Regions from separate parts of the Actinomadura sp. NEAU-AAG7 genome, predicted to be linked through region 2. Evidence: riboswitches for the same ligand, from Rfam matches in the RefSeq annotation. Region 2 holds a riboswitch; each other region holds the start of a gene.
What was found. Region 2 has a riboswitch for cobalamin ahead of cobN (cobaltochelatase subunit CobN). Riboswitches for the same ligand answer to the same signal wherever they lie in the genome.
Positions count from the first base shown of each region.

Region 1 (9,335 bases), on a different contig from region 2:
GGCATCGCTTCGCGATCTTCCCGGTGGGCTCGCCTCCGGCGTCGCCCCACCGCTCAGGTCACGCGCTCGCGTGACGGCTGAGGTCCTCCGACGGCTTGCCCCGTCGCCTGGTCGTCTCAGAATGTGGGATTTTCTGCCACAGGTCGGGACAGCGGGCGTCATCGCGGGTACCGTGGCGGTAGTCATGCGGCGCTTCGTGGTAATCCTTCGCTGCCGCAGCGGGGCCTGATCATCGGCAGGCCGGCACCCGCTGCGGAGGTTTCGCCTGGCCGTGAGTCCGATCCTCGCCGGACCGTGCGATCCACGGGTCTCACCGGCGGCCACCGCGGCACGACAGACCAGCGAATCGGAGCGAACCTGAGATGAACGACGTCACCATGAACGCCGCCCCCGCCGACGACGAGCGGGAGGAGGCGGCCCGCGCCCTGCAGACCGCCCTGGACCGCCGCGACAACGGCGGCCACCCGGCCCGATAGGCGTCTCGCCGACCAGGGACCGCCCCATCCGGGGGCGGTCCCTGGTCGCGTTAGTGTGGGCGGATGCCCCTCGACGACGCGGCCGAGGCCGATCCCGCCGAGGTCGCGGACGCGCTGCGCGCGGTCGCGCGACTCGGCCCCTACTTCGAGATCGGCACCGACCCCGCCGAGGACGCCGACCCGACCTGGCGGCCGTTCCCCGAGCGGGACCGCGACCGGCTGATCGGGCTGACCGACCTGTACGCCGAGCGGCTCGGCACCACCGAGCGGCGCGTGGCCGCGTCGATCCTGTTCCAGGGGCTCGCGTCCCGGCTGTGGTCGCCGATGGCCGCGGCGGCGGCGCGCGGCCTCGTCCCCGACCTGTCCGGGCTGCACTGGCGGTGGGCGCCCGGTGCGCCCGTCGCGCTCTGGCTCGCCCGCCCGGCGGGATGGCGGGCGGGCGGGACCGCCCAGGCCGCCGGCCTCCTCGTCGAAGTGGTCGTGGACGGGCAGCTCAGGCCCCTGCGCGAGACGATGCTGACGTTCACCGGCCTCGCCGACGGCCTGCTGTGGGGGAACGCGGCGTCCGCGCTCGCCGGGAGCCTCAACGTCGGCCCGCCCGACCCGGGGCGCGCCGCGCTCGTCCGGGAACTGCTCGGCCGCGAGCCGCTGGCGGGCACGGGCGGGTTCGTCGGGGGCGGCTTCGTCCGGCGCAGCTGCTGCCTCTACTACCGGGTGCCGCCCGGCGGGGAGATGTGCGGGGACTGCGCCCTGCTGCCCCGCCGCTGACGCGACGGGGCGGGCAGGGGTTCAGGCGTTCGCGGGGACCGCGACGCGGGACGGATGGCGGGCGAACGCCCGCTCGGTCAGGTAGCCGAACAGCAGCCCGATCGTCGCCCACAGGACGAGCTGGACGCCGAGCGAGGCGACCCGGAAGTCCCACAGGACCGTGGCCGGGAAGTGCTCGGGGATCGCGTCCGGCCGGGGCGTGACCCGGTAGACGACCGCGACCACCACGGCGAACCCGGCGGTGGACGCGGTGACGGCGTTCCAGACGCCGACCCGGGGCACCAGCCGCCGGCACACGATCACCGCCGCCGTGGTGGCGAGGATGCCGAGCGCGACCATGCAGAAGTACAGCGCCGTCCGGCTCCCGATGGTGCCCGGGTTGCCGACCGCCGGGGGCGTCGCCGGGTACTTCAGGAACGGGACGAGCTCGACCGCCACGAACCCGGCGAGGGCGACCAGCGCGGCCGTGGCGCGCGCGCCGAGCCGGCCGAGCCGTCCGTAGGCGAACGCGAAGGCGATCGAGAACAGCCCGCCCAGCGCCACCCCGTAGACGGCCATCGCCGTGATCAGCCCGGCGGTCTTCTGGACGCCCCGGCTGACGACCTCCGGTTCGTGGCCCTCGTGCGCGGCGTGCGCCTTGGCCTCCTCGAACGCGATGGCGTGGCCGACCTGCGGCTCGCCGTACAGCCAGGCGATGAGCAGCGCGGCACCGGCCGCGGCGATTCCGACGAGCATGCCGCGGACCAGCAGAGATCTCATCATGCGCGCGGCTCAGTGGCAGGGGAAGCCGAGCAGGTGCCGGCCGTCGTGGGTGAACTCGTGCACCCACGTCCCGCCGAACAGGGAGGTGGCGCCCTGCTCCGCGCCGACGAAGTAGATCAGGACGACGCCCAGCACGGCGGCGAGCACCGCCCAGGGCAGGATCTCGCGGACGGGGACGCGCAGCGGAAGGGGCGCGGGCCGCGCCGCGGGCGTGGCCGGGCTCGCGGACGGGACGGCTTGCTGGGCCATGTCGGGTCTCCTCACGGGGTTCACTCGCCCCGGTAGCGGGAGGACGACGGGTCAGTGTCCTGACTCCCAGATCGCCGTCTCCCTCCGACCTTCCAGCCGCGCGGGCGGCCGTGGTCGTGAAGCGGGGGAGACTCCCTGGTCACAGTGGCGGGACCGTCCTGGAATCGCACCAGGTTCCTGCGCACCGTCGCCTCGAATCTTTACTTGTCGGACAGAGCGTCCCCTTTTGGGGCGCCACGCGTCAAGTCGCCTGGACGCTGTACCGGTGTGGCCCCGAAAGCGTCGGCGCGAACGATCGGCATCGGACGCGCACCGCGCCTGACATGCCCTGGTCGCACCGTGTTCGTCCCGAGATCTGAGATGGAAGCCCAAGCAATGAGACGTTTGCAGTAGAGTGCGCGCCATGGCTTCCCGCAGCATTCGTCTGGCCGTCATCCCCGGTGACGGGATCGGCCCCGAGGTGGTCGCCGAGGGGCTGAAGGTCCTCGACGCCGTCGCCCCCTCCAGCGACCTGAAGTTCGAGCGGACCTCCTACGACCTCGGCGCCGCGCGCTGGCACCGGACGGGCGAGACGCTGCCCGACTCGGTGCTGGCGGAGCTGCGCGACCAGGAGGTCATCCTGCTCGGCGCCGTCGGCGACCCGAGCGTGCCGAGCGGGACGCTGGAGCGCGGCCTGCTGCTGCGGGCGCGGTTCGAACTCGACCACTACGTCAACCTCCGCCCGGTGAAGCTGTTCCCGGGCGTCGCGACGCCGCTGGCGGGCGCCACGCCGGACGACATCGACATGGTCGTCGTCCGCGAGGGCACCGAGGGGCCCTACACCGGGGTCGGCGGCGTCCTGCGCAAGGGCACCGCCCACGAGGTCGCGACGCAGGAGAGCGTCAACACCGCCCACGGGGTCGAGCGGGTCATCCGCTACGCCTTCGAGGTCGCCGCGTCCCGGCCGCGCCGCAAGCTCACGCTCGTCCACAAGGACAACGTCCTCACGTTCGCCGGTGATCTCTACCAGCGCGTCCTGGCGCGCGTGGCGGAGGAGTACCCGCAGGTCAGCACCGACTACTGTCATGTCGACGCGGCCACCATGTTCTTCGTCAGCCAGCCCGCGCGCTACGACGTGATCGTCACCGACAACCTGTTCGGCGACATCATCACCGACCTCGGCGCCGCGATCGCCGGGGGCATCGGGCTCGCCGCGTCCGGCAACGTCAACCCGGCCGGTACCGCGCCGTCGATGTTCGAGCCGGTGCACGGCAGCGCGCCCGACATCGCGGGGCAGGGCAAGGCCGACCCGACCGCGACGATCCTGTCCGTCGCGATGCTGCTCGACCACGTCGGCGCGGCCGAGGCCGCCCGCCGCGTCGAGCGGGCCGTCTCCGCCGACCTCGCCGGGCGCGCCGCGCTCGGGGCGCGCTCGACGACCGAGATCGGCGACGCCATCGCCGGGCGAGTAGCCGGCTAGGGCGCGCCTCCCCGGCTGACCAGGGACACTCCGGGCGCGCCTCGCGGCGCGTCCGGATTTCGGCGTGCCGCGTGCGAAGGAGTAGGTCTAGACGAAGTACGACAATAAGGACTAGAGACGTCGGGGCGGCAACGGGGCCGTACCGGCGATCCGGGAGAGGACAACCGCGATGAGCGACACCCTGGACTTCGAGATCACGCTGACCGAGCGCCCGGCCACCGCGGACGAGCGGGCGCGCGTCCTGGCCGATCCGGGCTTCGGCCGGCACTTCACCGACCACATGATCACCATCCGGTACTCCGCGGACCGGGGCTGGTACGACGCGCGCCTCCAGCCCTACGGCCCGATCCCGATGGACCCGGCCAGCCACGTCTTCCACTACGCCCAGGAGCTGTTCGAGGGCCTCAAGGCCTACAAGCAGCCGGACGGCTCGATCGTCACCTTCCGCCCCTACATGAACGCCGCGCGGATGAACCGGTCGGCGCGGCGGATGGCGATGCCGCAGATCCCCGAGGAGCTGTTCGTCCGGGCGGTCGAGCTGCTGGTCGGCACCGACAAGGCGTGGGTGCCCGACACCGAGGGGCACAGCCTCTACATCCGGCCCAACATGTTCGCCACCACGCCCACGCTCGGCGTGAACAGCCCGGCGAGCGACTACCTATTCACGATCATCGCGTCCCCGTCCGGCCTGTACTACCCGCGCGGCGTCAAGCCGGTCTCGGTGTGGCTGTCGCAGGACTACACGCGCGCCGCGCCGGGCGGCACCGGCGAGGCCAAGACCGGCGGCAACTACGCGGCGTCGTTCGCGGGCCAGGCCCAGGCCGTCGAGCACGGCTGCGACCAGGTCGTCTGGCTCGACGCGGTGGAGCACCGCTGGGTCGAGGAGGTCGGCTCGATGAACCTCATGTTCGTCTACGGCTCCGGCTCGAACGCCCGGCTGCTCACGCCCGCGCTCACCGGCACCCTCCTCGCCGGGATCACCCGCGACTCCATGCTGCGACTGGCCCCCGGGCTCGGGATCCCGGCCGAGGAGGGCAAGATCAACGTGGACGAGTGGGAGGCGGGCTGCGCGTCCGGCGAGATCACCGAGGTGTTCGGCTGCGGCACCGCCGCGATCATCAGCCCCGTCGGCCACGTCAAGGGCTCCGACCGGGAGTGGCGGATCGGCGACGGCGAGCCCGGGGAGGTGTCCATGCGGCTGCGCGAGGAGCTGATCGGCATCCAGTACGGCACCCGTCCCGACCCCTACGGCTGGGTCCATAAGATCGCCTGATCCGCTGGTGGACGCACATTCGTCTCGGCAAGTGAGACGGATGTGCGTCCGTTGTGGACGGTGTGGCAGACTGGGCGCATCATGCGCCACAGCTTCGTGATTATCGGCTGGCGCGCCGGCATCTAAACGGGACACCGCCGGCGCGCAGACCTCTCACGTCCGTGAGGGGTCTTTTTTGTGCCCTGGCGCTGGTCCCTGGGGGTCCACACCATGCAAGGCGACGCATTCCACGTCTACGACACCACCCTGCGCGACGGCTCGCAGCAGGAGGGGCTCAACCTCTCCGTGGCCGACAAGCTCGCCATCGCACGGCACCTCGACGACCTGGGCATCGGCTTCATCGAGGGCGGCTGGCCGGGTGCCAATCCGAAGGACACAGAGTTCTTCAGGCGGGCTCGAACCGAGCTCGACCTGAGGCACGCGCAGCTCACCGCGTTCGGCGCGACCCGCCGGGCCGGTGTGCAGGCGGCCGACGACCCCCAGGTCGCCGCCCTGCGCGAATCCGGCGCGTCCGTCGTGACCCTGGTCGCCAAGAGTCACGACAGGCACGTCGAGCTGGCCCTCCGCACCACCCTGGAGGAGAACCTCGCGATGATCCGCGACACGGTCTCCCACCTGCGTGCGGAGGGCCAACGCGTCTTCCTGGACGCCGAGCACTTCTTCGACGGCTACCGGGCCAACCGCGACTACGCGCTGGAGGCCGTCCGCACCGCCGCCGAGGCCGGCGCGGACGTCGTCGCGCTCTGCGACACCAACGGCGGCATGCTCCCCGACGAGCTGGCCGAGATCGTCCACGACGTCGTCTCGCTCGGCGTGCGGGCCGGGATCCACTGCCACGACGACTCCGGCTGCGCGGTCGCGAACACGCTGGCCGCCGTCCGCGCCGGGGCGACCCACGTCCAGGGCTGCGCCAACGGGTACGGCGAGCGCAGCGGCAACGCCAACCTGTTCACGGTCGTCGGCAACCTCCAGCTCAAGCGGGGGATGTCGCTGGTCAGCGACGCCCAGCTCGCCGAGATGACCCGGATCGCGCACGCGGTCTCCGAGGTCACCAACGTCGCGCCCGGCTCGCAGCAGCCCTACGTGGGCGTGTCCGCGTTCGCGCACAAGGCCGGGCTGCACGCCTCCGCCGTCAAGGTCGACCCCGACCTCTACCAGCACATCGACCCGGCCGCCGTCGGCAACGACATGCGGATGCTCGTCTCCAGCATGGCCGGGCGCGCCTCGGTCGAGCTGAAGGGCAAGGAGCTCGGCTACGACCTGTCCGGCGAGAAGGCCAAGGCCGTCGTCGACAAGGTCAAGGAGCTGGAGTCCACCGGCTACACCTTCGAGGCCGCCGACGCCTCCTTCGAGCTGCTGCTGCGCGAGGAGCTGACCGGTGTCCGGCAGCGGCACTTCGAGGTCGAGTCGTGGCGGTCGATCGTCGAGCGCCGCCCCGACGGCTCCATGGTCAGCGAGGCCACCGTCAAGCTCCGCGCCAAGGGGGAGCGGATCATCGCCACCGGCGAGGGCAACGGCCCCGTCAACGCCCTCGACAACGCGCTGCGCGTCGCGCTCGGCCGCCTCTACCCCGAGCTGGCGCGGCTGGAGCTGGTCGACTACAAGGTCCGCATCCTGGAGGGGGCGCACGGCACCGACGCGCGCACCCGCGTCCTCGTCGAGTCCGGGGACGGCGAGCGCGAGTGGGGCACGGTCGGCGTCGAGGACAACGTCATCGCCGCGTCCTGGCAGGCGCTGGAGGAGGCCGTCACCTACTGCCTCCTGCGCGCGGGCTACGAGGCGGGCTGACCTCCGTCTCCGCCGGTCCCGGCGGGGCGGCGGGGAATGATCGCCGTCCCGCGGGCATTACCGGTGGCATGAGCAACGAGATCAGCGACAACGCCGAGCAGGGCCGCTACGAGATCCGGGTGGACGGGGAGCTGGCCGGGTTCGCCGAGTACGAGACCGAGCCCGGCCGCCTCGTCCTCACCCACACCGAGGTGCTCCCCGCCTTCGAGGGCAAGGGCGTCGGCGGCGCCCTGGCCCGGGGCGCGCTGGACGGCGTCCGGGCCAAGGGGCTGTCGGTCGTGCCCCGCTGCCCGTTCATCAAGTCGTGGATCGACCGGCATCCCGACTACCAGGACCTCGTCGCCGCCTGACTTTTTCCCCCGTTTCCGGGACCGGGACGTAGAAATTTCAGTCAACATGGCGAAACCGGTGGCGGATGTGGCGCGCGGGCGTCACCATGGTCACCTGCACGGCCCGTGTGGCGTTCCCGCGCGCCGTCCCCCCAGCAGCCGAACCACCGGAGTGATCGCATGTCTGTCCGACCCTGGAGCCCCGAGGACCTTGGGCGTCCCACGGACGGATCCTGGGCGGACGTCGCGTTCGGCCTGGGGGAGATGTACGAGCGCTGCGGCGACCTGGAGTCGGCCGCCGACTGGTACCGGCGCGCCGCCGAGTCCGACCGCGCCGACGCCGCGCTGCGCCTGGGCGACGTCCTCGGACGGCTCGCCGACGCCCGCCGCGCCGGGCAGGCGGGCGGCTCGGCCGAATCCGCCGAGGACCTGCTCGCCGAGGCCACCCGCTGGCTGAGCGGCGCCCCCGGCCCCACCACCCCGGATGCCATCGAGCTGGTCACCGACATGCTCAACCGGCACCAGCTCCAGGCCGCCCGCCGGGGGCTGGAGCCCGCGCCCACCGGCTGATCCGAACCGATCGGCCCTTCCCGTCGTCGGACTCCATGAGATCGGTGACACGGGAAGGTGACGAGTTGAGCGGCGAGGAGCCCGGGTACGTTCCCCCGGACCACACGAGCACCGCCGAGTTCCGCGCTCCCGGCAAGCCCGCCGGGGAGTCGGCGCCCGCCCCCGACCCGGGGGTGACCGGCCCGGACGTGACCGCCGCCGACGCGCCCGCGGACCCCGCCCCGGCCTGGGCCACGGACACGCCGCCCGAAACGCCGGATGATCCGCCCCCGGCGGACCCCCTCGTGACGGCCGTCGATCCCGAGGACGCGCCGTCCGCGCCCGAGGAGCCCGCGCCGCCGGGCGCGCCGATGCCTCCGCCGTCGCCGGTGCCCATGGCCGAGGAGGCGCCCTGGACGGCGCAGTTCGGCGCCGAGCAGGAGCAGGCCGCGCCGCCCTCACCGCCTCCTTCCAGCGCTTCCGCTCCTTCGCCGGGCGGGCCGCCCCCGGAGGAGACGGCTCCGGCGTCGGCGCTCCCGATCGCGCCGGTGACCCCGTCGTCCGGCGGGAGCGGCGCGCGGGGTTCACGGCGCGGGCCGCTGGTCCTCGCACTCGTCGCGGCCGTGCTGGTCGCGGTCGCGGTGGGCGCCGCCGCCCTGCTGCTGTCCGGCGGCTCGGACGGGACGGACGCCGCGTCCGCCAAGCCCGCCGCCACCGAGCCCGCCGCCACCGGGCCCAGCGGCGCCGTGCCGAGCGGCGCCGCGCCCGGCGGCGCTCCGAGCGGAGAGCCCACGGAACCCACGCCGTCCACCCGGCCCACTCAGCCCACGCCCTCCGGTGCGCCGACCGCGTCACCGCCGGGGCAGCAGCCGGGCGGCGCCGCGCCCGCCGACCCCGCCTCGCCGGCCGGCCCGCTGGTCGGCGGCGACGGGATCACCTACCAGCTCGTCCAGCGCGACGAGGGCTACCACGAGGGCCGGCTCGTGATCACCAACCGGTCCGGGCGGCCCATGACCGCCTGGCGGCTCACGTTCAGCGTGCCGGGCGCCGACGTCCGCAACATCTGGGGCGGACGCCTCGTCCGCGGCGGCGCCGAGGTGGAGCTCGCGAGCCTCGACGGCGCCGCCCCGATCCCGCCCGGCGCCGCCTGGGAGGTCAGGTTCGGCGCGCGCGGCGCCGCGACGACCCCGGAGGACTGCGAGATCAACGGCCGGCCCTGCGGGTTCTGACCGTCAGCAGAACTCGGCGCGGACGGCGGCGTCCTCCAGTTCCTGCGCGCCCCAGTCGCCCACCGGACGGTGCCGCGCCATCGGGGATCCTCCGGAGATCGGGGCCGGGAGGACCGGAGATCTCCGGCACGCGGCGGCTTCGGGAGCCGGCCCTCCGGCGCGGCCTCGTCCGTCCTGGCCGGCTACGGGACGGGCCCGCCGTGTCATCCCCGGGCGGGATCCTCCCCGCGGCCGCGACGCTAGGCTTCCTGACATGCGTATCGCCAGGTTCGCCACCGACGAGGGCATGTCCTTCGGGGTGGTGGAGGAGAACACCGTCGCCGCCATCGCGGCCCACCCGTTCGGAGATCTGACCTTCACCGGGCAGCGGCTCCCGCTCGCCGACGTCCGGCTGCTCGCGCCGATCCTGCCGAGCAAGGTCATCGCGATCGGCAAGAACTACGCCGACCACGC
Region 1 covers NZ_JAHFZY010000011.1:54,051-63,385, forward strand. Annotated here, with positions in the region: gene KLI87_RS36580 ((2Fe-2S)-binding protein) at 540-1,244, shown strand; gene KLI87_RS36585 (CbtA family protein) at 1,266-2,006, opposite strand; gene KLI87_RS36590 (CbtB domain-containing protein) at 2,016-2,255, opposite strand; cobalamin riboswitch at 2,286-2,459, opposite strand; gene KLI87_RS36595 (3-isopropylmalate dehydrogenase) at 2,659-3,714, shown strand; gene KLI87_RS36600 (branched-chain amino acid aminotransferase) at 3,884-4,987, shown strand; gene cimA (citramalate synthase) at 5,198-6,775, shown strand; gene KLI87_RS36610 (GNAT family N-acetyltransferase) at 6,844-7,125, shown strand; gene KLI87_RS36615 (tol-pal system YbgF family protein) at 7,285-7,674, shown strand; gene KLI87_RS36620 (cellulose binding domain-containing protein) at 7,740-8,882, shown strand; gene KLI87_RS36625 (fumarylacetoacetate hydrolase family protein) at 9,136-9,335, shown strand, end outside.
Region 1: another riboswitch for cobalamin. It lies ahead of KLI87_RS36590 (CbtB domain-containing protein); the one in region 2 lies ahead of cobN (cobaltochelatase subunit CobN).

Region 2 (9,335 bases):
TCGACCGCGACGGGGGCTCCGCGCAGGACGTCCAGGGCGGTGGCGCGGGCGCGGGCCGCCACGAGGTCGCCCAGTGGAACGCCCGCGCGCTGGCAGATCTGGAGCGCGTCGAGGGCGGTGTTGGCGTGCCGGACGCGTTCGGCGGTGCCGGGGTCGGCGACCATCGAGGCGAGGACCGCGAAGTCGACCTGCGAGCGCTTGGAGTGCAGGTCTAGGTGCCCGGCGGCGAGCTTGGCGAGCTTGCCGACGCCGCCCGCGACCGTCAGCCTCGGCACCGGGTGGCGGCGCAGGTACTTCAGCACGGCGCCCGCGAAGTCGCCCATGTCGAGCAGCGCGTCCTCGGGCAGGCCGTGCAGTTCGGCGGCGGCCTTCTCCGACGTGCTGCCCGTCGCCGCCGCCACGTGGAGGCGCCCGGCGGCGCGCGCGACGTCCACGCCGCGCCGGATGCTGTCGATCCACGCCGAGCACGAGTACGGGACGACGATGCCCGTCGTGCCGAGGATCGACAGCCCCCCGAGGATGCCGAGGCGCGGGTTCCAGGTCTGGCGGGCCAGTTCGGCACCGTTGTCCACGGAGATCTCCACGATCGCGTCGGCGCCGCCGAGGACCTCGCGCATCATCGCCCGGGGCACCGGGTTGATCGCGGGCTCCCCCACCTCCAGCGGCAGGCCGGGACGGGTGACGGTGCCGACGCCGGGGCCCGCGCGGAACACCACGCCGGTGCCGGGCGCGCCGGGGCGGACGGTCGAGCGGACCAGCGCGCCGTGTGTGACGTCCGGGTCGTCTCCGGCGTCCTTGACGATGCCTGCGGTCGCGTACCCGTCGCCGAGCTCCTCCACGGCGAGGGCGAACGCGGGGCGCTGCCCGCGCGGCAGCGTGATCTCGACCGGGTCGGGGAACTCGCCGGTGAGCAGCGCGGCGTGCGCGGCCTTGGTCGCGGCCGTCGCGCAGGCGCCGGTCGTCCACCCGTGCCGCAACCCTCCCGCTCCCGGGCCGCTCACGCCTCTACCATGCCCTCGTGACCATGCGTGTACTGCTGCTGGGCGGCACCGGCGAGGCCCGCGCGCTGGCCGGGCGGCTGGCGGCCGACCCGTCCCGCGAGGTGATCAGCTCCCTGGCGGGGCGCACCGCCGCGCCCGAGCCGCCGCCGGGACGCGTCCGCGTCGGCGGCTTCGGCGGGCCGGACGGCCTCACGGCCTGGCTGCGCGCCGAGCGCATCGACGCGGTCATCGACGCGACGCACCCGTTCGCGGCGCTGATGACCGCGTCCGCCGTGGTGGCGGCCGGGCGCACCGGCGTCCCGCTGCTGGTGCTGCGCCGCCCCGGCTGGACGCCGCGGGAGGGCGACGACTGGCGGCGCGTCCCCTCGCTGCGGGCCGCCGCCGCGAACCTGCCCGGCGAGCGGGTGTTCCTGACGACCGGCCGCAAGAACCTCGCCGCGTTCGCCGGGGACGCGCGCCGCTGGTTCCTCGTGCGCTCGGTCGACCCGCCCGAGCCGCCGGTGCCGCCGCGGATGGAGACCGTCCTCGCCCGGGGGCCGTTCACCGTGGAGGACGAACTGGAGCTGATGCGCGGCCACGCCGTCGACACGCTCGTCACCAAGGACAGCGGCGGCGCGATGACGGCGGCCAAGCTCACCGCCGCGCGGACGCTCGGGCTGCCGGTCGTGATGGTCGACCGCCCGCCCGCGCCCGAGGGCGTCCCCGTCGCCGGGTCGGTCGAGGAGGCGGTCGACTGGCTGGCCGGTCACGGGTAGCGGCGCGGGGTGTAGACGGCCGGGCCGTCCCCGCGCTCGGCCCACCGCGTCTTGGACGAGCCGACGAGCAGCAGGCAGCGCATGTCGACGCCGTCCGCGCCGAGGTCGTCGAGCCGGATCACCCGGACGCTCTCCTCGGGGCCGCCGACGTCGCGTCCGATGACGACCGGGGTGTCCGGGGAGCGGTGCGCGAGCAGGACGTCGCGGGCCTTGGCGACCTGCGCGGTCCGGGTCCGCGACGCCGGGTTGTAGATCGCGATGACGAGGTCGGCCGCGGCGGCGGCCGACAGCCGCGCCTCGATGACGTCCCACGGCTTGAGCCGGTCCGACAGCGACAGCACGCAGTAGTCGTGCCCGAGCGGCGCGCCGACCCGGGACGCGACCGCGTTCGCGGCGGTCAGGCCGGGCAGCACCCGCACCGGGACGTCCCGCCACCGCTCCCCCGCCGCCACCTCCAGCACGGCGGCGGCCATCGCGAACACGCCCGGGTCGCCGGAGGAGACGACCGCGACCCGCCGCCCGCGCTCGGCCAGCGCCAGCGCGAACTCCGCGCGCTCCTCCTCCACCCGGTTGTCGGAGGCGTGCCGGGCCTGCCGGGGGTTGGCGGGCACGCGCGCCAGGTAGGGGGCGTAGCCGACCAGGTCGTCGGCGGCGGCGAGGACGTCCTGCGCCTCGGGCGTCAGCCACCCGCGCCCGGCCGGGCCGAGGCCGACGACCGCGACCTCCCCGCTGCGGGGCGCGGCGCGCTCGGGCAAGCTGCGGCGCGTCTGCTCGTGGACGCGGCTCGGCAGCACCGCGACGGAGAAGTAGGGGACGGTGGCCGGGTCCACGTCCGCGAGCGGCAGCGCGCGCTGCTCCTCGGTCGTGGCGCGCTCGACGTACCAGGCGTCGTTCAGGCGCCCCGCCCGGTCGAGGGCCTGCCGGACGTTGCCGAACGTCCGCCCGAGCTTGAGGATCGCGGCGGAGTCGGTCGCGGCGAGGCGTTCGGCCAGCACGTCCGGCGGCAGCGTCCCCGGCAGGACGGTCAGCACCTCGTCGCGCTCCACCAGCGGCCGCCCCAGCTCGGCGGACGCGCCGCTCACCGACGTCACGCCCGGCACCACCGTCGTCGGATAGCGCCCGTCGAGCCGCTTGTGCAGGTGCATGTAGGAGCCGTAGAAGAACGGGTCGCCCTCGCAGAGCACCACGACGTCGCGTCCGGCGTCCAGGTGCTCGGCCAGCCGCTCCGCGCACCGCGCGTAGAACTCCTCCAGCACCCCCCGGTAGTCGCCGGTCGCCTCGGTCGTGACCGGGTAGACCAGCGCCTCCTCGATCTGCCCCTCCCGCAGGTGCTCGCGCGCGATGGACCGGGCGATGCTGCGCCCGTGCCGTGCCGAGTGGTAGGCGACCACGTCCGCGGCGCCGATGAGCCGGGCCGCCTTCAACGTGATCAGCTCGGGGTCGCCGGGGCCGAGCCCGACGCCGTACAGGTGTCCGGTCATCACTCTTCCTCGCTGGCGATGGCGTTGACCGCGGCGGCGGTCATGGCGCTGCCGCCCCGCCTCCCGCGCACGACCAGGTAGGGCAGACCCGACGCGGCCAGCGCCTCCTTCGACTCCGCCGCGCCGATGAACCCGACCGGGATCCCGAGCACCGCCGCCGGGACGCCCGCCCCGTCCCGGACCATCTCCAGCAGCCGGAACAGCGCCGTCGGCGCGTTGCCGACCGCCACCACCGACCCGGCGAGGCGGTCGCGCCACAGCTCCAGCGCGGCGGCGCTGCGGGTGGTGCCCAGCTCGCGCGCCAGTCCGGGGACGCGCGGGTCGCCGAGCGTGCAGACGACGTCATTGTCCTTCGGCAGCCGCCCGCGCGTCACCCCCGCGGCCACCATCATCGCGTCGCACAGGACGGGCCGCCCGTCCAGCAGCGCGGCGCGCGCCGCCGCGACGACGCCGGGCGCGTGGTCCAGGTCGTCCACCAGGTCCGTCATCCCGCACGCGTGGATCATCCGGACGGCGACCCGGGCGACGTCGGCGGGCAGCCCCGCGAGGTCCGCCTCCGCCCTGATGGTCGCGAACGACCGCCGGTAGATCTCCGCTCCGTCGCGGACGTAGTCGATCACTCGCTCCTCCGTGTCGCGGCGACGGCCGCCGCCGTCGCCGCCAGATCCTCCGGCCGTGCCCGCACCGCGTCGCCCAGCCGCACCTCGTACCTGCCCGGCCCCGCCACGACCGCCACATGCCGGTCGGCCGGTCGCCCGCACTGCCGCTCGCAGCCCGACCAGTGGACGGGCAGGCCGCCCTGTGCGCGGCGGGCGCGGGCCGCGTCGGCGCGGACGTCGGTCAGCGACCTGGCGCAGCCCGGCCGCCCGGCGCAGGAGGTCAGCCCCTCCCACTCCGGCGCGGTGACCAGGCCAGGGAAGTCTGGCATGTCCGGAAGGTCCGGAAGCACGACCCCCCGCCACGGCGTGACAATGATCTCCTCGACGCCGCGGAGCGGCGCGGGGTCGAGCCGTCCGAGCGGGACGAGGCCGGAGAACGCCCTCCGCCCGTCCCGCTGGGGGATCTCGCCGAGCGGCGTCCGTCGCGGCACCGCCGGAACCGGCACGGGCTCCTCGCGCCCGCCGGGCAGCGGCAGGCCGCCGGGCAGCTCGGCCACCCGCCACTCCTGCGTCCGGACGCGCAGGAACGCGCGCGCCGCGTCCAGCACGAGCCCGACCGCGTCCTCGGGGCGGACCCGGAGACCGCTGTCGGCACCGGCCAGGACGAGCGCCAGCCGGTCCGGGCCGAGCGCGTAGAGGCCGACGTCGCCGCGCATCGCGACCACGTCGCCGCGGCCGTCGTCGAGCGTGAACAGGAACCGCCCGGACAGCTCCGCCAACGCGGGATCGGCGCACAGCCCGGCGTCCAGCTCCGCGACGAGGGGGCGGACGTCGAGCAGCCCGGCGCCGTCCCGTCCGGTGAGCACGCTCGCGGCGATGTTGCGGACCCGCTCGTGCGTCGCGGACGGCAGCAGCCCCGCCGCGCGCAGCCGCGCCGCGAGGTCGCGTTCCGCCCCGTCCGCAAGCCCTCTGATCTGCACGTTCGCCCGCGAGGTCAGCTCAAGGAACCCGTCCCCGAGATCGGCGGCGGCGGCCGCGAGCACGGCGAGCCGCGCCCCGCTCACCGCCCCGCCGGGCAACCGGACCCGCGCGAGCCCTCCGTCGGCGGCGGCATGTACCCGCAGAGCCCCCGGACACCCGTCCGCCCCTGACCGCATGCCCGGATCCTAACCCCGCATCACCGCCGCCCCCCTCAGTGCTGGGCGGACGACGCGGAGGCGCACGACAGGGGACCGCCCCAGTCCGCCAAGTAGAGCCCGTCGACCACCCGGCCGAACGGGTCGACGCCGCCGAGACAGGCGTGCGGGGGCGGGTCGCGGAGGGCGGAGCGGAAGGTCAAAGTGAAACCCCTCTCCGGCGACTCCGTCCAGGTGACGCGCGTGCCCCTGCCCTCGGCGAAGGTGAAGTGGGCGGTCGCGGGCGGCGCGCCCCGCCTCATCGTGCCGTCGCCGGTCCGCCCGTCCGGCCGCATGACGGCGCCGGTCAGCCTCGACCCGTCCGGCGCGCGGAACAAGACACGCCCTGCCCGCAGGTCGGCCCCGCCGGCGCCGGTGTCGAGCGCCCGGACGGTGGCGTGCTCGATGACGGTCCCGACCTCCCCGTAGCGCGCTTCCTCCCGCTTCCCGCCCACGTCACCGAGGGTGTAGCCGACGGTACGGCTGTCGGCCGCCCAGATGATCTCACCGAGCACCGTCCCGCCGGACGCGCCCCACGTGCGGCGCCGCCCCGAACCGAGGTCGAGCACGGTGAGCGCCGATCGCGGCGGATCCGCCGGCCGCGGCCTCGCGCCGCACGCGGCGGAGGCGAAGGCGAGACGGCGCCCGTCGGGACTCATCGCGAGACCCGCCACCAACCCCGGAACCGCGCCGCCCCGCACCGGTTCGAGCCCGGTCACGTGCCCGGCGCGGGTCAACCGGAAGCGGTGCAGGCGCGTCTCGCACCCCGATGACGAGGCCGCGACGAACGCTCCTCCCGGCCCCGCGATGATCTCCCTCGCCGCACCGGTGGACGGGGGCGGCCGCTCGACGTCGGCCACCCGCGTGCGGTGATCGGCCGTGAACGCGTCCACCCGGACCCACGGACCGGAGCCGCGAACCGCCGACTCCACGTTGACCCGGCCCACGGTCACCATGAACAACGGCGCCCGCTCACCGCCGTACGGGCCACGCTCCACCCGAAGCGCCACCCCGCCGACAGACGCGGCGACCAGCACGGCCAGCACCGCCGGGGCCGCCCAGCGGCGTAACCGCCAGGACGCCGGTTCCCTTTCCTGGATCTCCACCATCCGATGATCATGCCGTTTCCGGGCGGTGCGCCGTGCTCGTTCGCCGTACTCGTCCCGCGACGGGTTAAGGTGAGCCTGGCGACGTGTGGAGGAAGCCGGTGCGAATCCGGCGCGGTCCCGCCACTGTCACCGGGGAGCGGACCCCAGCGAAGGCCACCGTGCGAGCGGGAAGGCCGGGGCGAGCGCCGATCCGGGAGCCAGGAGACTCCGGTCGCCGCCGTTTCAGCCTGCGATTCGGGGCGAGGACCCCGGGTGAGGACGCGATCCGCCGTGATCTTGCTGCTGTCCACCTCGGACACCGACCTGCTCAGTGCGCGTGCCAGTGGCGCGGACTTCCGGCTCGCCAACCCGGCGCGCACCGGGGTGGACGACCTCCCGGGCCTCGTCGAGGGCGTCGACCTCGTCGTCGTGCGGCTCCTCGGGGGGCGGCGCGCCTGGGAGGAGGGGCTGGACGCCCTGCTCGCCGGGCCGCGCCCGGTGGTGGTGCTGAGCGGGGAGCAGTCCCCCGACGCCGAGCTGATGGGGCTGTCGACCGTCCCGGCGGGCGTCAGCGCGGAGGCGCACGCCTACCTCGCCTACGGCGGGCCCGGGAACCTCGCGGAGCTGTTCCGGTTCCTCTCCGACACCGTCCTGCTGACGGGGTTCGGTTTCGGCCCGCCCACCGCGACGCCCACCTGGGGTGTGCTGGAACGCGATAGCGCCGGGCGGGACGGTGCCCCCGTCGTCGGCGTCCTGTACTACCGCGCCCACCACCTCGCGGGGAACACAGCGTTCGTCGAGGCGCTGTGCGAGGCGATCGAGGACGCGGGCGGGCGGGCCCTCCCGGTGTTCTGCGCGTCGCTGCGGACGGCCGAGGCCGACCTGCTGGAGACCCTCGGACGCGCCGACGCGCTCGTCGTCACCGTCCTCGCGGCGGGCGGGACGCGGCCGGCCACGGCGGGCGCGGGCGGCGACGACGAGGCGTGGGACGTGGGGGCGCTCGCCGGTCTGGACGTGCCGATCCTGCAAGGGCTGTGCCTCACCGGGGAACGGACCGCGTGGCAGGAGAGCGACGACGGGCTGTCCCCGCTGGACACGGCCACGCAGGTCGCCGTGCCCGAGTTCGACGGGCGGATCATCACGGTCCCGTTCTCGTTCAAGGAGACCGACGAGGACGGGCTCAGCGTCTACGTCGCCGACCCCGAGCGCGCGGCGCGGGTCGCGGGGATCGCCGTCCGGCACGCGGCGCTGCGGCATGTCCCGGCCGGGGAGAAGCGGGTCGCGCTGATGCTGTCGGCCTACCCGACCAAGCACGCGCGCATCGGCAACGCGGTCGGGCTGGACACGCCCGCCAGCGTCGTCGCGCTGCTCGACGCGATGCGCGGGCGCGGCTACGACGTCGGCGACGACCTGCCCGGCGAGGGCGACGCGCTCATGCACGCGCTGATCGCGGCGGGCGGGCAGGACCCCGACTGGCTGACCGAGGCGCAGCTCACCGGCAACCCCGTCCGCATCCCGGCGGGCAGGTACACGGCCTGGTACGCGACGCTCCCGGAGGATCTGCGCGCGGGCGTCGAACGGCAGTGGGGCCCGCCGCCCGGCGAGCTGTTCGTCGACGACTCGGGCGGCGAACCGGAGATCGTGCTCGCGGCGCTGCGGTCGGGGAACGTGGTGCTGATCGTCCAGCCGCCGCGCGGGTTCGGCGAGAACCCGGTCGCGATCTACCACGACCCGGACCTGCCGCCCAGCCACCACTACCTGGCCGCCTACCGGTGGATCGCCGACGAGTTCGGCGCGCACGCGGTCGTCCACGTCGGCAAGCACGGCAACCTGGAGTGGCTGCCCGGCAAGTCCGCCGGGATGTCGGCCTCGTGCGGCCCGGACGCGGCGATCGGCGACCTGCCGCTGATCTACCCGTTCCTCGTGAACGACCCCGGCGAGGGGACGCAGGCCAAGCGGCGCGCGCACGCGACGCTGGTCGACCATTTGATCCCGCCGATGGCGCGCGCGGAGAGCTACGGCGACATCGCCCGGCTCGAACAGCTCCTGGACGAGCACGCCAACATCGCCGCGCTGGACCCGGCGAAGCTCCCGGCGATCCGCGCGCAGATCTGGACGCTGATCCAGGCGGCGCGGCTCGACCACGACCTCGGCCTGGACGACCGCCCGCACGACGCGGAGTTCGACGACTTCCTCCTGCACGTGGACGGCTGGCTGTGCGAGGTGAAGGACGTCCAGATCCGCGACGGGCTGCACGTGCTCGGCGCCGCGCCCGAGGGCGACACGCGCGTCGACCTGGTGCTGGCGATGCTGCGGGCCCGGCAGATGTGGGGCGGGTCGGTGTCGCTGCCCGGCCTGCGCGAGGCCCTCGGGCTGGACGTGGACAGCACGGTCCGGCAGGACGTCGACGCCATCGAGGAGCGGGCGCGGGCGCTGGTCGCCGCGATGGAGGAACGCGGCTGGGACCCGTCGGCGGCCGGGGAGCTCGCGGACGGGCAGGTCGCGGAGATCCTGCGGTTCGCCGCGTCCGAGATCGTGCCCCGGCTCGCCCGCACGGCCGACGAGATCGGGAACGTGCTGCACGCGCTGGAGGGCGGCTACGTCCCGGCCGGGCCGAGCGGCTCGCCGCTGCGCGGGCTCGTCAACGTCCTGCCGACGGGGCGGAACTTCTACTCGGTCGACCCGAAGGCCGTCCCGAGCCGCCTCGCCTACGAGACCGGCCGCGCGATGGCCGACTCGCTGCTCGCCCGCTACCGCGAGGACACCGGCGAGTGGCCGCGCTCGGTCGGCCTGTCGGTGTGGGGCACCAGCGCGATGCGCACCTCCGGCGACGACATCGCCGAGGTGCTCGCGCTGCTCGGCGTCCGGCCGGTGTGGGACGAGGCGTCCCGCCGCGTGACCGGCCTGGAGCCCGTCCCGCTGGAGGAGCTGGGCCGCCCGCGCGTCGATGTCACGATCCGGATCAGCGGGTTCTTCCGCGACGCGTTCCCGCACGCGGTGACCATGCTCGATGATGCCGTCCGGCTCGCGGCGGGCCTGGACGAGCCCGACGAGGACAACCACGTCCGCGCCCACGTCCGCGCCGACCGGGAGGCGCACGGCGACGAGCGGCGCGCGACCCTGCGGGTGTTCGGGTCGCGGCCCGGCGCGTACGGGGCGGGGATCCTCCCGCTGATCGACAGCCGCAACTGGCGCGACGACTCCGACCTCGCGGAGGTGTACGCGGTGTGGGGCGG
Region 2 covers NZ_JAHFZY010000007.1:435,626-444,960, forward strand. Annotated here, with positions in the region: gene KLI87_RS31385 (cobalt-precorrin-5B (C(1))-methyltransferase) at 1-1,001, opposite strand, end outside; gene KLI87_RS31390 (cobalt-precorrin-6A reductase) at 1,025-1,756, shown strand; gene KLI87_RS31395 (precorrin-2 C(20)-methyltransferase) at 1,747-3,237, opposite strand; gene KLI87_RS31400 (precorrin-8X methylmutase) at 3,237-3,857, opposite strand; gene KLI87_RS31405 (precorrin-3B synthase) at 3,854-4,993, opposite strand; gene KLI87_RS31410 (hypothetical protein) at 5,029-6,120, opposite strand; cobalamin riboswitch at 6,209-6,328, shown strand; gene cobN (cobaltochelatase subunit CobN) at 6,373-9,335, shown strand, end outside.

Region 3 (9,335 bases), on a different contig from region 2:
CACCGCCACCCTCACCCCGTGCGCGCGGACGTTCTCCCGCACGCGCTCGTAGCCGGCCTTGTCGCGTTCGACGGCGACCACGGCGGCGCCGAAGCGCGCGCACTCGATTCCCACGGAACCGTCGCCGGAACCCACGTCCCAGACCATGTCGCCCAGGCGCGGACCCAGTTTCGCCAGGACGAACGCGCGAATCCCCGGTTCCAGGGCCGCCGCGTCACCGAACGCCTCCCGCGGCAGGGCCCACTCGGACGGCCCCAGAGCCGCACCGGAGATCCAGCCCGCTTCCTCCGGCGGACGCCGGTCGTCCAGGACGAGGACCACGTCCGGGTTCGTCCACGGCCGCGTCGTCGCCTCGGCCGGACGGACGTGCACGATGCGCTCCTCCGGCCCGTCCAGGCCCTCGCAGACGACGAACGCGCGCGGGGTCTGCGGGAACAGCGCGCGCCCGAGTTCCGCCGGGCCCGCGCCGGGGCCCGTCAGCACCGCGACCTTCGGGTGGGCGCGGCACACGTTCACCGCCCGCCGCAGCTCGTGCGCCGACACGACGAGCGCGCCGTCCGGCGACAGCCCGGCCCGCGCGAACGCCAGGCCCGCCAAGGCGGCGCGGGTCATCGCGCCATCCGCCCGAACATGCCGACCATGCGCTGCCCGGTGGAGTCGACCAGCACGACCTGCGCCGCGATCGGGCTCTCGGCCGAGCCCGCCGCCCGCGCGGCGCGCCGCTCCAGCTCACCGGCGGTGCGGCGGCACAGCTCGCGGCCGCAGGGGCCGAGCTTCCCGGCCGCCTCCCACAGCTCGTAGGCGCGCCGGGGGGCACCGGCGACCTCGGCGGACAGCGCGGGCCCGCCGTCCATGTCCCGTGTGATCGAGCCGAGGACGTCGGAGCCGGCGGGCGCGAGCGCGGCCTGCTCGTCCAGGCCCGCGATCAGCACGACCTGGGCGAGGCCGTGCTCGACGGCGGCGGTCAGCTCGTCCAGGTCCACCGGGGTGAAGCAGGCGTCCGGAAGCGCCGGGAGCATCCGCCGGGCGGCCTCGCCCGCGCCCTCCCCGTACAGCACCAGGGTCGTCTCGCCGCGCGACGCCGCGTCCGCCGCCGTCATGTCCGCCGCTCCCCCTGGTCGACGAGGTTTCCGAGGTGGCCCGGGAGCAGGTCGGTGGCGAGCATGCTGAAGACGACCATGTCCTCGTTCACGCCGTCGGGGCGGCGCTCGGCGCCCCGCGCTATCCCCTCGCGCCGGTAGCCGCCCTTCTCCGCGACACGGATCGAGGCGTGGTTGCTGACCAATGCACGCAACTCCACCCGGAACAGGCCGCATTCGCGCAGCGCCCACCGGGAGACGAGCGACAGCGCCTCCGTGGCGTAGCCGTTCCCGCGTGCGCCCGGCCGGACGCCGTAGCCGACCTCGCAGGTGAGGTGGTTCCAGTCGACGCGGAAGAGCCCGATCGTCCCGAGCAGGCGGCCCGACTCCCGGTCGGCCACGGCGAGGTGCAGGGCGAGCCCGAGGCGCTGCACGTTGTGGACGCCCTCCTGGAGGAACCAGGCGATCGGCTCGGCCTCCAGCACGGTCGGGAAGTTGGGTGGGAGGAAGTCCTCACCGTCGCGGATCACCTCGATCACGTCGGCGGCGTCGTCGAGCCCGAACGGGCGTAGGACGAGCCGCCCGCCCTCCAGGCGCTCGATCTCCTTGAAGGCCCTCACTGACGGTCCCCTCCGCCGGCCCTCACCATCCTGCTCGCGAGCCGCGGCGACCCGGCCCAGTGCAGATGCAGGTAGGACGCGACACACTCGCCCTTCACGAAACCCTCCGGACCGGACGTGGACCACTGCCACGCCGCCCGCCACTCCCCCGCGGCGCCGTCCCGCGCCGCCCCGTGGCCCGGTTCCGTGACCGTGCGGTGGAACTCGTGGCCGCGCAGCCGCTCCCCCGTCCGGGCGACGACCGAGTCGGCCACCGCCACCGCGGCACGATAGCCCAGTGTCAGGCGCGGGGCCATGGTCGCCCTGACCCCGTCCAGGACGCCGCACATCGGCGCGCCGTCCAGTTCCTGGGCGAGGTAGAGGAGTCCCGCGCATTCCGCGTAGAGGGGACGCGACGATTTCGCGAACGCGGCCAGGTCCCTGCGCAGCGGCTCGTTCGCGGACAGCTCCGCCGCGTACACCTCGGGGAACCCGCCGCCGATGACGACACCGCGCGTCCCCTCGGGGAGCGCCTCGTCCCGCAGCGGATCGAACCGGACGACGTCGGCGCCCGCCGCGTCCAGCAGCTCCTCGTTCTCCGCGTAGCCGAAGGTGAACGCGGGCCCACCGGCGACGGCGATCCGCGGCCTCTCGCTCGGCGGCGGGTCCACCTCCGCGGCCGGGTCCCAGGGCTCGGCGTTCAGCGCGGGGACGTCGCGGGCCAGCGCCAGCACCGCGTCCAGGTCGCAGGACGAGGCGACCATCTCGCCCATCCGGCGGACGCTCTCCACCGCGTCCGGCCTCCGCTCGGCGGCCGGGACGAGCCCCAGGTGCCGGGACGGCGTCGCCGCGTCCCCGTGCCGCCGCAGCGCGCCCAGCACCGGCAGCCCGAGCTCCTCGACGGCGTCGCGGCACATCCGCTCGTGCCCGTCCGAGCCGAGCCGGTTGAGGATCACGCCGCCGACCCGGGCCGTCCCGAACGAGCGGAACCCGTGCACGAGCGCCGCGACCGAGCGCCCGGCCGCCGCCGAGGCGTCCACGACCAGCACGACCGGGGCGTCCAGCAGCGTCGCGACGTGCGCGGTGGACGCGTAGTCCCCGCCGCCCGGCGAGCCCGACGTCGCCGGCCCGGCGGCGCCGTCGTACAGGCCCATCACGCCCTCGACGACCGCGAGGCCAGCGCCCGCCGCGCCGTGCAGGAACAGCGGGACGACCAGCTCCTCGGACGTCAGCCACGGATCGAGGTTGCGCCCGGGGCGGCCCGTGGCGAGCGCGTGGTACCCGGGGTCGATGTAGTCCGGGCCCACCTTGTGCGGGGACACCGCGAGGCCGCGCGCGGTGAACGCGGCCATCAGCCCGGTCGCCACGGTCGTCTTGCCGCTCCCCGACGAGGGCGCGGCGACGACGATGCGCGGGACCGCGCTCACCACCCGATCACCACTCGATGCCCTTCTGGCCCTTCTGGCCCCGGTCCATCGGGTGCCGGACCTTGCCCATCTCGGTGACGAGGTCGGCGAACTCCACCAGCCTCGGGTCGGCGTCCCGGCCGGTGATCACGACGTGCTGGTTGCCGGGCCGGTCGCGGAGCGCGGCGACGACGTCCTCGACATCGACCCAGCCCCACTTCATCGGGTAGGTGAACTCGTCCAGGACGTAGAGGCGGTAGGTCTCGGCGGCGAGGTCGCGCTTGATCTGCTCCCAGCCCTCGCGCGCGTCGGCCTCGTGGTCGGCCTCGGCGCCGGGCCGCTGGATCCACGACCAGCCCTCGCCCATCTTCGTCCAGAACACCGGCCCGCCCTCGCCGGTCTCGGCGTGCAGGCGGCCCAGCGCGAGCAGCGCGTTCTCCTCGCCGATGCGCCACTTCGCCGACTTGACGAACTGGAACACCCCGATCGGCCAGCCCTGGTTCCACGCCCGCAGCGCGAGCCCGAACGCGGCGGTCGACTTGCCCTTGCCCGGCCCCGTGTGGACCATCACCAGCGGACGGTTGCGGCGCTCCCGCGTCGTCATCCCGTCCTTCGGCACGTACTCCGGCTTGCCCTGCGGCATCTCAGTCCCCGCCCTTCATCCGGTGGCCCATGACAATCACGCGACACTCACGCGACGCTCCGCGCGTCCCGGACGACCCCGGCGAGCGCGTCCGCGCCCAGCCGGTCGAGGTGCACGACCTCCGCGCCGAGCCGCGCGCCGAGCGCGCCCGCGAGCCCGAGCCGCACCGGCCCCGACTCGCAGTCGACGACGACCGACGCCCCGCCGCCGAGCGCGCCCGCGAGCAGGCCCGCGGTCCTGGCCGGGTCCGGTCCGTGCGTGGCGCGCCCGTCGGTGACCACGACCAGCAGCGGACGGCGGGCCGGGTCGCGCAGCCGCTCCACCCGCAGCACCTCGGCGGCGCGCAGCAGGCCGGCCGACAGCGGCGTCCGGCCGCCGGTCGGCAGCCGCTCCAGCCGCCGCGCCCCGGCCTCGACCGAGGACGTCGGCGGCAGCGCCAGCTCCGCGTCCGCGCCCCGGAACGTGATGAGCCCGACCTTGTCGCGCCGCTGGTAGGCGTCCAGGAGCAGGCTGAGCACCGCGCCCTTGACCGCGCGCATCCGCTTGCGCGCCGCCATCGACCCGCTCGCGTCCACGACGAACAGCACGAGGTTGCCCTCGCGGCCGTCCCGGACCGCCTCCCTCAGGTCGTCCGGGGTCACGACCAGCCCCCGGCCGGCGCGCCCGCGCGCGACCTGGTGCGGTGCGGCGGCCCGGAGCGTCGCGGTGAGGTGCAGCCCGCGCGCTCCCGGACGGGCACCGGACACGCGTCCGTACGGGCTGCGCGCCTTGGAGCGGCGTCCCGGAGCGCCCGCGCCCACGCCGGGCACGGTGAACAGGCGGGGTCTGTATGCGGCGTCGGCCGGGGCGGGCTCGGTGTCCGACGACCGTCCCTGGCCGCTCCCCACGGACGGCTCCGACGGCTCCGACGGCTCCCCGCCTTCCTGGGGGAGGTCGTCCCCGGGCGCGCCCCCGCCCGGCCCGTCAGGCCCACCCGATCCGTCGGGACCGTCGGGGCCGTCGTCAGGCGGCTCGGGGTCGGGGTCGGGGTCGCCGTGCTCGTCCAGGACCTCGTCGAGCTTCTGCCGGTCGAGGCCGGGCGCGTCGAACGGGTCGCGGCGGCGGCGGTGCGGCAAGGCGAGGCGCGCGGCGGTGCGCACGTCGTCGGCGTCGACCGCGGCCCGGCCGTGCCAGGCGGCCAGCGCGATCGCCGCCCGCGCCGTGACCAGGTCGGCGCGCAGCCCGTCCACCTCGAACGAGGCGCACACCGCCGTGATCTGGCGGAGCGCCGTGTCGGTCAGCTCGACGCCGGGCAGCCGGTCGCGGGCGGCGGCGATCCGCCCGGCCAGCGCGGCCTCCTCCCCGGCCCAGCCCGCGGCGAAGCCCTCCGGGTCGTCCTCGAAGCGCAGCCGCCGCCGGACGACCTCCGCGCGCTCGGCGGGATCGCGGGTCGCGGCCACCTCGACCGTCAGCCCGAACCGATCGAGGAGCTGCGGGCGCAGCTCGCCCTCCTCCGGGTTCATGGTCCCGACCAGCAGGAACCGCGCCGCGTGCCGCACCGACACGCCCTCGCGCTCCACATGGGACTCGCCCATCGCCGCCGCGTCCAGCAGCAGGTCGACCAGGTGGTCGTGCAGCAGGTTGACCTCGTCCACGTACAGGACGCCCCGGTGCGCCGCCGCGAGCAGGCCCGGCTCGAACGCCTTCACGCCCTCGGTCAGCGCGCGCTCGATGTCCAGCGACCCGGTGAGCCGGTCCTCCGAGGCGCCCACCGGCAGCTCGACCAGCCGCGCCGCCCGCTCCCGCCCGGCGCCGCCGTGCGGGGCGTCGGGGCAGCCCGGATCGGACGCCCGCGGGTCGCAGGAGAACCGGCAGCCGTCGGCGACCGCGACCGGCGGCAGCAGCGCGGCCAGCGCGCGGACGATCGTCGACTTGGCGGTGCCCTTCTCACCGCGCACCAGCACGCCGCCGACGCCCGGGGACACGGCGTTGATCAGCAGCGCGAGCTTGAGGTCGGCCATTCCGACCACGGCGGAGAAGGGGTAGCGCGCGGCGCGGCCGCGCTCGCGGGGCGGCGTCGCTTCGGCAGGGGGCATGCCTGGTCGTCCTTTCCTCGGGTGTCCACGCCCGTGGCGGTTCCTGTCCGACGGCCGGAGTCTCCTGGCTCCCGGATCACGGCTCCCCCTCGGCCTTCCAGCCGTCCCGGAGGGCGGCCGTGGCGCGAGCGAGGGGGAACTCCCCTGGTCACAGTTGCGGGACAGCCCCGGATTCGCACCGGGTTCCTCCGCTTCCGTCGCAAGGCACAGGATCGCACACCCGAGCGGATCGCGCCCGCCGGGCGCCCCCCGCGCGGGTCAGGTGCCGAGGAGGGACGGGCCGCCGGGGCCGCGCGCGGGCACCGCGAACCAGACGGCCTTGCCCCGGACGGGCGGCCCGAGCCGCGACAGCGCCCGCTGCATGCCCCAGCGGCCCTCCGACAGCTCCCGGACGATGCTGAGCCCCCGCCCGCAGTCGCCGGACGTCCAGGAGTAGCCGGGCAGCCGCGTGTCGGAGAGCGGGTCGGTGAGGGGATCGGCGAACGCGTCGGCGGGGGCGGCGGAGAACGCCTCGGCGTAGGCGTCGAAGACCGCGCAGCGGGCCTCCCCCAGGCCGTCGTGGTCGAGCCATAGCTCGTGCGGGCCGTGGTCGCCGGCGTGCTGGTAGGCGTTGGTGGCCAGCTCGCTGACCATGAGCCGGGCGTCGGCGACCACGTCGCGGGTCGCGCCCACCGCGGCGAGCGCGCCGGCGAGGACGCGGCGCGCGTGCCCGGCGCAGCCGGGGCCGCGGGGCAGCGCCCACGCCCGGCCGGGTCTCGCGCCGGCGGGCGTCCGGGACGGCGGCGCCGCGGGGATGGTGCCGCCGGTGATGTCGGGCGAGGTCTTCACGGGTCCTCCCGTGGTCTACGCGCTCGGGAACGCGCGACCTTCGTCGGTTACTTTAAGTCCCCGGTTGGTCACAGCGTCCAGACTCCCGTGAGAATCTCACGTTCGCAACCGCCTTGAGGAGATTGCTCTGCCCGGGGCTCCGGGTTCGCCATTCGCGTTGTGGGGCGGCGCCAGAGTGGGGAGACTCCACTCTCATGACCTACCGACCAACGGTTCGTGGCCGCCGGCTGGCCCGGGAACTGCGAAAGCTGCGCGAGGAGCAGCGGCTGACCCTGCAGGAGGTCGCGGACCGGCTCGACTGGTCGCGGGCCACCGTGTCCCGGCTGGAGACGAGCCAGACCCGGCCGCGTCCCGGCGACATCGCCGACATCCTCGACCTGTACGGGGTCCCGAGCCCGGCCAGGGACGCGCTCATCACGCTCGCCCGGCAGGCGGGCCAGCGCGGCTGGTGGACCGCGTACCAGGACGTCTTCACCGGCAGCTACGTCGCGCTGGAGGACGAGGCGTCGCACATCCGCACCTGGGATCCGCAGCTCATCCACGGGCTGCTCCAGATCGAGCAGTACTCCCGCGCCGTCATCACCGCCGGGCGGCTGCTGCCCGCGCAGGAGGAGATCGAGCGGCGGATCTCCGCGCGCACGATCCGGCAGGCGCTGCTGGACCGCGAGAACGCGCCGAAGCTGCACGTGATCTTCGATGAGTCGGTGCTGCACCGGCAGATCGGCGGGCCCGAGGTCATGCGCGCCCAGTTGGAGGCGCTCAACCTGGCCGCGGAAACTCGCCCATCCGTGTGCGTTCAGGTACTTCCTTATACAGCGCAGGAGCATGCGGGCCTTGACGGACGTTTCACCATATTGTCGTATCCGAACGCCGCGGACCCCGATATCGCCTACGTCGAGGGCACCATGGGCGACGTTTACCTTGAGAGCGCCGAGGAAATAGCAAAACATAGGGACCGCTTCGATCGGATCGAGGCGGAGGCCCTGTCCCCCGAGGATTCCGCGCACCTCATCGCCGAGGCAGCAAGGAGCAGCCCGTGACCAACCTGCAGCGCGAACTCACCGGAGCGTGCTGGCGCAAGTCGTCCCACAGCGGCAGCGGAGACCAGTGCGTCGAGGTGGCCACCCTGGCCAGTGACCTGCGCGCGGTCCGCGACTCCAAGGACCCCGCCGGGCCCGCGCTGGTGCTGACGCAGGCCGCCTGGCGGACCCTGCTCACCTCGCTCCGGGAGGCATAGCAGCAGCGAGCACGACCCGAGGGGCCGCGGCGTACGCCGCGGCCCCTCGGCCTGCCCGCCCCTTTTCGGCCCGCTCGAAATGGCACGTGAGGGATCGCACAGTGCGGAGAGGAATGGGAGGGACGGGCCGGGGGCTGACCCTTTGGGGAGCGGGAAACCCGGCTTCCCGGATAGCGATCAGAGAGTGGAGATGGGCACACGATGTCCGCTGAGCAAGCCGCGTCCGTACGGGAGACCACGCCCGTAGGGGAAGCCGGATCCGCAGGGGAAGGGGTTTCCGCGTCCGGAGCGGACGGCCCGGAGGGCGCGCCGGAGCAGCAGGACGCGGCCCGGCTGCTCGTCAGGACCCTGGAGGCGGAGGGGGTCGAGTACGTCTTCGGCATCCCGGGTGAGGAGAACATCCACTTCGTCCACGCGCTGAACGAGTCCTCCATCCGGTACGTGCTCGTCCGGCACGAGCAGGGCGCGGCGTTCATGGCCGAGATCTACGGGCGGCTGACCGGCCGGGCGGGGGTCGCCTCGGCCACGCTCGGGCCCGGCGCGATCAACCTGCAACTCGGCGTCGCGGACGCGACCACCAACAGCACCCCGGTCGTCGCGATCTCCGCGCAGGTGGGGCTGGACCGGATCTACAAGGAGTCGCACCAGATCGTCGACCTCGTGTCCCTGTTCCGCCCGATCACCAAGTGGTCGGAGCTGGCGCCGACGGCCGAGGCGCTGCCCGAGATGGTGCGCAAGGCGTTCAAGACGGCGCAGACCGAGCGTCCCGGCGCGGTGTACCTGGCGATCCCCGAGGACGTGGAGTCCGCGAAGGTCGCCGCCGACCTCAAGCCGCTGAAGGTCAACGTCGTCCGCCCGCAGGAGCCGTCGGCGTCCCAGATCGCGCGGGCGGCGGACGTGATCGCGCTCGCCCGGCAGCCGATCATCCTCGCCGGGCACGGCGCGGCCCGCGCGGGCGCGGGCGAGGCGCTCGTGCACTTCTCCGAGCTGCTCGGGCTGCCGGTCGCGACCACGTTCAACGGCAAGGGCGTGTTCCCCGACGACCACCGGCACGCGCTCGGCGCCGTCGGGTTCATGCGGCACGACTACGTGAACTTCGGCTTCGACGAGGCGGACGTGCTGATCGCCGTGGGCTACGAACTCCAGGAGTTCGACCCGGTCAAGATCAACCCGGCCGCCGACAAGAAGATCATCCACATCCACCAGTTCCCCGCCGAGGTCGACGACCACTACCCGGTCGAGGTCGGCATCCAGGGCGACCTCTCGCGCTCGCTGCACGCGCTCGCCGAGGCCGTCCACCGCCGCTTCGACGTCAACGGGACGGGCCGCGAGATCCGCCGGCTGATGAGCGAGGAGCTGGCCGAGGGCGCGGTCGAGGACGGGTTCCCGCTCTCGCCGCGCCGCATCGTCGCCGACGTCCGCGCCGCCATGGGACGCGACGACATCGTGCTCGCCGACACCGGCGCGG
Region 3 covers NZ_JAHFZY010000002.1:382,863-392,197, forward strand. Annotated here, with positions in the region: gene KLI87_RS11110 (cobalamin biosynthesis bifunctional protein CbiET) at 1-612, opposite strand, end outside; gene KLI87_RS11115 (hypothetical protein) at 609-1,100, opposite strand; gene KLI87_RS11120 (GNAT family N-acetyltransferase) at 1,097-1,699, opposite strand; gene KLI87_RS11125 (cobyrinate a,c-diamide synthase) at 1,696-3,105, opposite strand; gene cobO (cob(I)yrinic acid a,c-diamide adenosyltransferase) at 3,113-3,727, opposite strand; gene KLI87_RS11135 (putative cobaltochelatase) at 3,775-5,802, opposite strand; cobalamin riboswitch at 5,860-5,991, opposite strand; gene KLI87_RS11140 (ATP-binding protein) at 6,061-6,630, opposite strand; gene KLI87_RS11145 (helix-turn-helix transcriptional regulator) at 6,825-7,670, shown strand; gene KLI87_RS11150 (DUF397 domain-containing protein) at 7,667-7,867, shown strand; gene KLI87_RS11155 (acetolactate synthase large subunit) at 8,069-9,335, shown strand, end outside.
Region 3: another riboswitch for cobalamin. It lies ahead of KLI87_RS11135 (putative cobaltochelatase); the one in region 2 lies ahead of cobN (cobaltochelatase subunit CobN).